2 linked regions of the Tardiphaga sp. vice304 genome follow. The protein of the gene in region 1 interacts with the protein of each later gene in a pairwise test. Links are inferred from orthologs where the notes say so. Each region holds a gene or a part of one and is shown on either strand. Other genes may lie near its edges.

Region 1 (5,449 bases):
GGGCGATCTGGTCGAGCACGGCGTTGACCATGCCGGTCTCGTCGCCCTCGACGAAGGCGTGCGCGACGTCGACATATTCGGAGATGATGACGCGCGCCGGAATGTCCTTGCGGTGCTCCAGCTCGTAGCACCCTGCCCGCATCACCGCGCGCAAAATCGCCTCGATGCGGGCCAGCGGCCAGCCCTTCGACAGCGCGTCGTCGATCAGGGGATCGAGCTTGTTCTGGTCGCGCAGCACGCCCGCTACGACGTCGCGGAAGAACGCTTCCTCGGCCGGCAGATACTGGTCGCCCTCGACCTCGTTGCCGAGCCAGTGGCTCTCGAACTCGGCGAAAATGTCGTTGATCCCCGCGCCGCCGATATCCATCTGGTACAGCGCCTGCACGGCAGCAAGACGAGCCGCGCCGCGCTTGTTGGCCTTCTTCTCGGCCGGCTTGGCGGCGGGTTTCTTGGATGCGGCCTTCTTGATCTCTGCCATCGCTCAGCTCGTCGCCAGACGGCGTTTGATGCGCAGCATCGCCAGCGCGGCCCGCGCGGCGTCGCCGCCCTTGTTCAGCTCGTCGGCGCGGGCGCGCGCCCAGGCCTGCTCGTCATTATTGACGGTGATGATGCCATTGCCGAGCGGCAAGCGCCTGTTGACCGCCAGATCCATCAAGCCGCGCGACGATTCCATCGAGACGATCTCGAAATGGATGGTCTCGCCGCGCACCACGCAGCCTAGCGCGATCGCCGCGTCATAGGGCTCGTCGTTCTTCTCGGCGGCATCCAGCGCGATGGCGATCGCGGCCGGGATCTCCAGCGCACCGGGAACGGTGAGGACGGTGTGGTGCACGCTGGCGGCTTCAAGCTCGCGCACCGCCCCGGCCAGCAGCGCATCCTGGATATCGTCGTAGAAGCGTGCCTCGACAATCAGCACGCGCGCGCCGGAAATGTCGGTCTGGTCGTGCAAGGGGGCGCGTCGCGCGTCTGCCATCGTATTCCGTCTCGAATTGTTTGATTGCGCAGGGTTTTAGGCGCAGCGGCGGCATAAGCCAAGAGCCGAGGCGTCGGCGCGCTATTTCATTTCCGTCAGCCGCGCCGCATAGCGCGCCATCTGGTCGACTTCGAGATTGACCTCGTCGCCCGCCTGCCAGTCGCCAACCGTCGTCACGGTCAGCGTATGCGGGATGATCAGCACCGAAAATGTCACGTCGTCGACGGTATTCACGGTCAGCGATGCGCCATCCAGCGTTACCGAGCCCTTGGTGGCGATGAAGCGTGCCAGCTCGCGGCTGGTGCGCAGCGTGAAGCGCGCCATGTCCGGCAGCTCTTCGCGCGCGACGATGGTGGCGATGCCGTCGACATGGCCGGAGACGATGTGGCCGCCGAGTTCGTCGCCGATCTTCAGCGCACGCTCAAGATTGAGCCGGGTACCCGCCTTCCAGTGCTTCGCGGTGGTCAGGCCGAGCGTCTCGGCGCCGGCATCGACCTCGAACCAGGTGCGGTTGCCGGCCGTGCCGGAGCCGGTCACGGTCAGGCAGACGCCGTTGTGCGAGATCGAGGCGCCGTCCACGATGCTGCTCTGGTCGTAGTGGCTGAGCACGCGCAGCCGGTGCAACTGGCCCTGCGCTTTCGGCGTCAGGGTCTCGATTTCGCCGATGTCGGTGACAATGCCGGTAAACATTTATGCACGCTCATAGATCGTGAGGGTATCATTCTGCAGGGCTTCGCTAGCACGAGCCTTGAAGCGCGGCGACCCGGTGATCGCCGATAGCGGCATTGCGTCCAGCGCCGGCACGCCGCCCTCGCCGATCTCGCGGGCGCCGCGAAACAGCAAGACCTCGTCGACCAGATCGGCTGCCACGAACGATGCCGCGATCCTGGCGCCGCCCTCGACCAGCAGCCGTGTGATCCCCCGGCCCGCCAGCGCGTGCAGCACCGCCGGCAGATCCAGCCCCGCCGGGGAGGTAATGACCGGCGCCCGGATCACCTGGGCGCCGGCGGCTTGCAGCAGCATCGCCGCGGGCGCCTCCGAAAGGCTTGAGGTCACCACCCATAGCGGATGCGCGCGCGCCGAATGCACGAGTTTGGTCTTGCCCGGCAGCCGCAGCGCGCGGTCGAGTACCACCCGAACCGGCGAGCGCGCGGCCATGCCGGGCAGCCGGCAGGTCAGCTCCGGATCGTCGGCAAGCACGGTGCCGATACCGACCAGCACCGCGTCGCATTGCGCGCGCAGCAGATGCACGCGCGCGCGCACGGCCTCGCCGGTCACCGCGAAAGGCTTATGCCCGGCCGCCCCGATCATGCCGTCCGGCGATACTGCGAGTTTCAGGATCACGTGCGGGCGGTGGTCGCGGATGCGGCGGAAATGTCCGGCATGGTCGCGCGCGGCATCCTCCGCGCAGAGTCCGGTATCGACCCGGATGCCGGCGGCGCGCAGTCGGGCATGTCCCTGCCCGGCCACTTCCGGATTGGGATCCTCGATCGCTGACACCACCCGGGCAATGCCCGCCGCGATAATGGCATCCGCGCAGGGCGGCGACTTGCCGAAATGCGAGCACGGCTCCAGCGTCACATACAGCGTCGCGCCGCGGGCGGCGTCGCCGGCCTGCGCCAGCGCCACCGGCTCGCCATGCGGCCGGCCGCCGGGCTTGGTCCAGCCGCGGCCGAGGATCACGCCGTCCTTGACAATCACCGCGCCGACGGCAGGGTTGGGCCAGGTGCGCCCCTGCCCGCGACGGCCGAGCGTCAGCGCGAGCTGCATGAAGCGGCGGTCGGCGGCCTTCGCCTCATTGGATTTTTCGGCATACTGGTCTTCCAGGATGCGAAAGATCATTTGCGCAACGGGATCGGCTTGGGTTCGTTCTTGAGGTCTTCCTCGCCAGACAATTCGCCGAGCACTGCCTCGAAATCCTTGGCCTCGCGAAAATTGCGGTACACCGAGGCGAAGCGGACATAAGCGACATCATCGACGCCGCGCAGGTGCTCCATCACGATCTCGCCGATCGTCTCGGAGGAGATCTCGGCCTCGCCGCCGCTTTCCAGTTCGCGCACGATCGCCGACACCATCTTCTCGACCCGCTCCGGATCGACCGGCCGCTTGCGCAGACTGATCTGCAGCGATCGCACCAGCTTGTCACGATCGAACGGCACGCGGCGGCCGGCGCGCTTTATCACCGTCAACTCGCGCAGCTGCACCCGCTCGAAGGTGGTGAAGCGGAAATTGCAGGTGATGCAGACCCGCCGCCTGCGGATGACGGCGGAATCTTCCGTGGGACGCGAGTCCTTGACCTGCGTATCCAGGCTATTGCAGTTCGGACAACGCATTCCAAAGACCCTTAGTGGACGGACTTACTGATAGATCGGGAAACGGTCGGTAAGTGCCTTGACGCGTTCCTTGACGGCGGCCTCGACCAGCGGCGCGGTGCCGTCGCCGGACTGCGCCACCGCGCTCAGCACTTCGGCGATCATCTCGCCGGTCTGCTTGAACTCGGCGATGCCGAAGCCGCGCGTGGTGGCCGCCGGCGTGCCGAGACGGATGCCCGACGTGACCCACGGCTTCTCGGGGTCATAGGGCACGCCGTTCTTGTTACAGGTGATGCCGGCGCGAACCAGCGCCTTCTCCGACACGTTGCCTTTCAGGCCCTTGGGTCGCAGGTCGACCAGCATCAGATGGTTGTCGGTGCCGCCGGAGACGATGTCGTAGCCCTGCGCGCGCAGCGTTTCGGCCAGCGCGCGGGCATTCTCGACGACGTTCTTGGCGTAGACCTTGAAGTCCGGCTGCAGCGCCTCCTTGAAGGCCACGGCCTTGGCGGCGATGACATGCATCAAGGGCCCGCCCTGCAGGCCCGGGAAGATCGCCGAATTGAACTTCTTGGCCAGCGCCTCGTCATTGGTGAGAATCAACCCGCCGCGCGGGCCGCGCAGCGACTTGTGCGTTGTGGTGGTGGTGACGTGGGCGTAAGGCACCGGCGAGGCATGCACGCCGCCGGCGACGAGGCCGGCGAAATGAGCCATGTCGACCAGCAGGTAGGCGCCGACGCTGTCGGCGATCTCGCGGAAGCGCTTGAAGTCCCAGCTACGCGAATAGGCCGAGCCGCCGGCAATGATCAGCTTCGGCTTGACCTCCTCGGCCTGCCTGGCGATGGCATCCATGTCGAGCAGCTGGTCGTCCTGCCGCACGGTGTAGTGCGCCGGCTTGAACCACTTGCCGGACATGTTGACCGGCGAGCCGTGCGTCAGATGGCCGCCGGCGGCGAGGTCGAGGCCCATGAAGGTGTCGCCGGGCTGCAACAGCGCCAGGAACACCGCCTGGTTCATCTGGCTGCCGGAGTTTGGCTGCACATTGGCAAAGCCGGCGCCGAACAGCTTCTTGGCGCGCTCGATCGCCAGGTTCTCGGCGATATCGACGAACTCGCAGCCGCCATAATAGCGCGCGCCCGGATAACCCTCGGCATATTTGTTGGTCATCACCGAGCCCTGCGCTTCCATCACGGCGCGGCTGACGATGTTCTCCGAGGCGATCAGCTCGATCTCGTGGCGCTGGCGGCCAAGCTCGCCCTTGATCGCCGCGGCGATCTCCGGATCGGTGTCGGCGATGGTGGCGGTGAAGAACGAGTCGGGCGCGGAAGCGCTGTGGGCCGAAGACGTCATGGGCGAATATCTCCACCGCCGCAGCCTGTTGCAGGGTACGGGCGGTCACGGGTGGCGATCAGAAGCGGCGCACGCGGAATACCATATCTGGCCGGTTTGGCCAAGGTTTTGAGCCGAACGGGCAAGATTTAGGCAGGTGGTACGCCTGTAGCCCGGATAAGGCGACGACATCCGGGCTACGGACTTACATATTCAGGGCGATGCCGTAGGCATCCAGCACGGCTTCCTTCATCGTCTCCGAGATCGTCGGATGCGGGAAGATGGTGTGGAACAGCTCTTCCTCGGTGGTTTCGAGGTTCATCGCGACGACAAAGCCCTGGATCAGCTCGGTGACTTCGGTGCCGACCAGATGCGCGCCGAGGAGCTGGCCGGTCTTCTTGTCGAAAATCACCTTGGCCATGCCCTGGTCCTCGCCCATCGCGATCGCCTTGCCGTTGGCCGTGAACGGGAAGCGGCCGACGCGGATCTCGCGGCCGCTCTCCTTGGCTTTCGCCTCGGTGAGGCCGACGGAGGCGATCTGCGGGTGGCAGTAGGTGCAGCCGGGAATGAGCAGCTTGTCCATCGGGTGCGGGTGCAGGCCCTTGATGGCCTCGACGCAGATCACGCCCTCATGCTCGGCCTTGTGCGCCAGCATCGGGGGACCGGCGACGTCGCCGATGGCGTAGATGCCGGGCACGTTGGTCTTGCCGTAACCGTCGATCACGATGCAGCCACGCTCGGTTTTCACGCCGAGCTTCTCGAGGCCGAAGCCCTCGATGTTGCCGACCACGCCGACCGCGGAAATCACCCGGTCGAATTCCTGCGTCACCGGCTTCTT
Region 2 (4,175 bases), 140 kb from region 1 along the record:
TCGCCTCGCCATCAGCGGCCTGGCCGCGAAAATCGGCGCCACGGCGATTGCCTGACGCTCCTCTCACCTTCTTGAATTTGGATTGCACCCATGGCCCGCAAGCCTGACGAAACTTCCACTGCGACTTCGACCGCCAGCAATGACAGCGCGATGATCCGGGAACTGGCGCTGCTGCTCGACGAAACCAATTTGACCGAGATAGAGGTTGAACGCGCCGGCCTGCGCGTCCGCGTAGCCCGCAGTATCAGCGTCAACGCGGCGATGCCGGCGCAGTACCAGCCGGCGCCGCAATATGCCCCGGCTCCGGTGGCCGTCGCCGCCGCTCCGGTGGAAACCGCCAAACATCCCGGTGCGGTCCCCTCGCCAATGGTTGGTACGGTGTATTGGGCCTCGGAGCCCGGCGCCCGGCCGTTCATCGAGGTCGGTACCAAGGTCGCCGTCGGGCAGACCCTGGTCATCATCGAGGCCATGAAGACGATGAACCAGATCCCGGCGCCGCGCGCCGGCACGGTCACGCAGATCCTGGTCGAAGACGGCGCGCCCGTCGAATTCGGCGAGCCGCTGGTCATCATCGAGTAACAACGCAGCCGTCATCCTGAGGTGCTCGCCCAATTGAGCGAGCCTCGAAGGATGAGAGCCATGCGCATGCGGCCATCCTGCGAGGCGCGCAACAGCGCGCACCTCCAGCCGAAACAATCGCGTTTCGGCGGGGATGACGACGGAGCAAGACTGACATGTTCGAGAAAATCCTGATTGCCAACCGTGGCGAGATCGCGCTGCGCATCCTGCGGGCCTGCAAGGAACTCGGCATCGCCACCGTGGCGGTGCACTCCACGGCGGATGCCGACGCGATGCATGTGCGCCTGGCCGACGAGAGCGTCTGCATCGGCCCGCCGTCGTCCAAGGACAGCTATCTCAACATTCCTTCGCTGCTGGCGGCCTGCGAGATCACCGGTGCCGACGCCGTGCATCCCGGCTACGGATTCCTGTCGGAGAACGCGCGCTTTGCGGAAATTCTCAAAGACCATAATTTGCACTTCATCGGCCCGAAGTCCGAGCATATCCGGCTGATGGGCGACAAGATCGAAGCCAAGAAAACCGCGAAACGGCTCGGCATCCCCGTGGTGCCCGGCTCCGAGGGCGGCGTCGGCCCCGAAGACGACGCGATGGCGATCGCCCGCGAGATCGGCTTCCCGGTGCTGGTCAAGGCGGCCTCCGGCGGCGGCGGTCGCGGCATGAAGGTGGCGCAGACCGAAGCCGACCTGATGCTGGCGCTGTCGACCGCGGCGACGGAAGCCAAGGCGGCGTTTGGCGACGCCTCGGTCTATCTCGAAAAATATCTGCAGAAGCCGCGCCACATCGAGATCCAGGTGCTGGGCGACGGCCGCGGCGGCGCCATCCATCTCGGCGAACGCGACTGCTCGCTGCAGCGCCGCCACCAGAAGATCTGGGAAGAAGGACCGTCCCCGATCCTCACTGCCGCCGCGCGTGCCAAGATCGGCGAGACCTGCGCCAAGGCGATGCAGGAGATGCAGTATCTCGGCGTCGGCACCATCGAATTCCTCTACGAGGACGGCGAGTTCTACTTCATCGAGATGAACACCCGGATCCAGGTCGAGCATCCCGTCACCGAGATGATTACCGACATCGATCTGGTTCTGGAGCAGATCCGCATCGCCGCCGGCGGCGACCTGCCCTGCACCCAGGAAGAAGTCATCATCAACGGCCACTCGATCGAGTGCCGCATCAATGCCGAGAACCCGCAGACCTTCCGGCCCTCGCCCGGCAAGATCACGCAATATCACCCGCCCGGCGGCCTCGGCGTCCGCATCGATTCCGCCGTGTACCAGGGTTATGTGATCCCGCCTTATTACGACTCGCTGGTCGGCAAGCTGATCGTGCGCGGCAAGAACCGGCCGGAATGCCTGATGCGGCTGCGCCGCGCGCTCGACGAGATCGTGGTCGAGGGCATCGAAACCACACTGCCGCTGTTCCGCGCGCTGGCGCGCGAGACCGACATCATCGACGGCGACTATCACATTCACTGGCTCGAGCAGTATCTGGCGGGCAAGCCGCCTAGCTGATGCGTTCCGGACGCGGGGGTTGCCCCGCGTCCACTTCGTGGCGGTTCGTTTTACAGTTCGATTTCCATCAGATCGCGGCCGACCACGATCGGCCCTGAATAGTGCTTGCGTGCGCCTTCCGCCCACATTTCGTCGGTGATCGACGGATCGTCGCCCGGCACGAAGTGGGTCATCAGCAGCTTCTTGACGCCGGCCTCTTTGGCGATCCGACCGACATCTTCCGTCGTGGTGTGCGACGCCAGCAGATGCTCCTTCAGCGTCGCGGCATTCTTGACGCGGGCAACCATCGCATCGACGCCCGGCACGTAGAGCGCCTCGTGCACCAGCAGATCCGCACCCTCGGCGAACTTCGCCAGTCCCGGATTGTAAGCGGTGTCGCAGGCGTAGACGATCACGCCATCCGGCGTCTCGAAGCGATAGGCGAAGTTGTCGTTGATCGGCGGATGCGGCGTGCGGAAGGCGGTCACCTTGACCTTGTCGTTGCTCATGACCAGGCCGTTCTCGACGATGTCCTTGGCGACCAGCAGCTTGCGCGGATCCGGCTTGCTCTCGTCGATGATGCGGGTATCGACGTCGAACTTGATGCTTTCCCAATAGGCCTTGGTCAGCGCTTCCATGCCGGCCGGCGCGAACGCCTCGACCTTGTGATTGAGGCCGGCCGACCAGCCGCCATAGACCATGTTGCCGTATTCCAGCACATGGTCGGAATGCAGATGGGTCACGAACACGTAGCGCACGTCGGGCAGCGCCACCTTGGCTTCGACCAGACGCTTGCTGACGCCGGGACCGCAATCGACGACGTAAGGCACGTTATCGACGATCAGGACGTTGGCCGGATTGGACCGGCCGAGACCGACGCGCGGACCGCCCTTGGTGCCCAGGCAGATCCAGCGCGCGCGCTTCTTGGCGGCGGGGGCGACGACGGGCTGCGCCATCGCAGCAGGTATCGCGAGATTGCCGGCAACAGCTCCCAGCATGGAGAGTTTCAGGAGGGCACGGCGGTTGATCGTCATGGGTCGTTCCTCAGAAGATAGTGAGATCGGCGCTGGCGCACGCATGCGGACAGAGCCGTCGGGGGATCGTCACGCGCCACGCGATCCTGCGTGACGCGCCTTCGTGTCAGGCGGCGCGGACGCTGCTCAGAAAGCTGGAGATACGCTCGGTGAGATCGCCGCTGCGGACCGAAAGATCGTCGGCCTTGGCGATCATGCGCAACGCGGCGGCCTCGGCTTCCGTCATGGCCGTGCTGACCGCACCGACATTGGCCGAGACGTCCTTGGTGCCGGAGGCTGCCTGCTGCGCGTTGGCCGCGATCTCGCTGGTGGCCTGGCGCTGCTGGATCACCGACGCCGCGATATCCGCTGTGACCGCATCGACCCGGCCGATGGTCGCCGAGATCAGCTTGATGGCCTCGACGGCAGCGGCGGCTTCCATCTCGATATGACCGATCTGCGCGGTGATGTCGTCGGTTGCCTTGGCGGTCTGCGTCGCCAGCGCCTTGACCTCGCCGGCGACGACCGCAAAGCCCCTACCCGCATCGCCGGCGCGCGCCGCTTCGATGGTGGCATTGAGGGCCAAAAGGTTGGTCTGGCTGGCGATGTCCTGGATGAACTTGATGATGCTGCCGATCCGCTTCACCGCCAGGTCGAGGCCGCCGATACGCCGGTCGGCGTCGCCGACTTCACGCACCGCGTCGGCCGCAATGGCGGCGCAGGTTTCCAGCCGCTCGGCGATGCCGGACACTGCGACGCTCATTTCCTCGGCGGCGCTGGCGATGGTCCCGACATTGACCGAAGCCTCTTCGGCGCCGGCCGCGACGCTGGTGGCACGCGCCGAGGTGCCGGTGGCCAGTCGCGAGCTGGCTTCGGCGTCACGACGAACGGCTTCGCCGGCGGCGCCGACGCCGTCGATCGCCTGGCTGCTGGCCGTGTCGAAGTCCAGTGTCAATTCTTCGATTCGCGCAGCGCGCGCTTCGCGCGCCCGCTGCTGCAGCCGATGTTCGGCTTCGAGGCGCGCCGCCTCGATGGCATTGAGGCGCAAGGTTTCCAGTGCGCCGGCGATGGCCCCGATCTCGTCGCGGCGGCCGCGCGC

The links.
Region 2: the proteins of ribD (region 1) and accC interact in binary tests that used the Escherichia coli proteins (3 or more experiments, as listed by UniProt). The link is inferred for Tardiphaga sp. vice304 from one-to-one orthologs.

Annotation. Positions count from the first base shown.
Region 1 is NZ_CP041402.1:3,070,541-3,075,989, reverse strand. What follows is about bases 740-3,655. They hold ribD (bifunctional diaminohydroxyphosphoribosylaminopyrimidine deaminase/5-amino-6-(5-phosphoribosylamino)uracil reductase RibD), read right to left. Parts: upstream 2,816-3,655; coding sequence 1,664-2,815; downstream 740-1,663. Other genes in these bases: glyA (serine hydroxymethyltransferase), read right to left, coding at 3,331-3,655; nrdR (transcriptional regulator NrdR), read right to left, coding at 2,812-3,306; FNL56_RS14615 (riboflavin synthase), read right to left, coding at 1,055-1,663; ribH (6,7-dimethyl-8-ribityllumazine synthase), read right to left, coding at 740-973. In the rest of the region: transcription antitermination factor NusB, read right to left, coding at 1-478; more of ribH, read right to left, coding at 482-739; more of glyA, read right to left, coding at 3,656-4,632; lpdA (dihydrolipoyl dehydrogenase), read right to left, coding at 4,817-5,449. UniProt on the Escherichia coli protein: Converts 2,5-diamino-6-(ribosylamino)-4(3h)-pyrimidinone 5'-phosphate into 5-amino-6-(ribosylamino)-2,4(1h,3h)-pyrimidinedione 5'-phosphate.
Region 2 is NZ_CP041402.1:3,210,808-3,214,982, reverse strand. Bases 1-2,909 are described here. They hold accC (acetyl-CoA carboxylase biotin carboxylase subunit), read left to right. Parts: upstream 1-734; coding sequence 735-2,084; downstream 2,085-2,909. Other genes in these bases: FNL56_RS15245 (MBL fold metallo-hydrolase), read right to left, coding at 2,135-2,909; accB (acetyl-CoA carboxylase biotin carboxyl carrier protein), read left to right, coding at 91-579; aroQ (type II 3-dehydroquinate dehydratase), read left to right, coding at 1-55. In the rest of the region: more of FNL56_RS15245, read right to left, coding at 2,910-3,097; FNL56_RS15240 (methyl-accepting chemotaxis protein), read right to left, coding at 3,204-4,175. UniProt on the Escherichia coli protein: This protein is a component of the acetyl coenzyme A carboxylase complex; first, biotin carboxylase catalyzes the carboxylation of the carrier protein and then the transcarboxylase transfers the carboxyl group to form malonyl-CoA.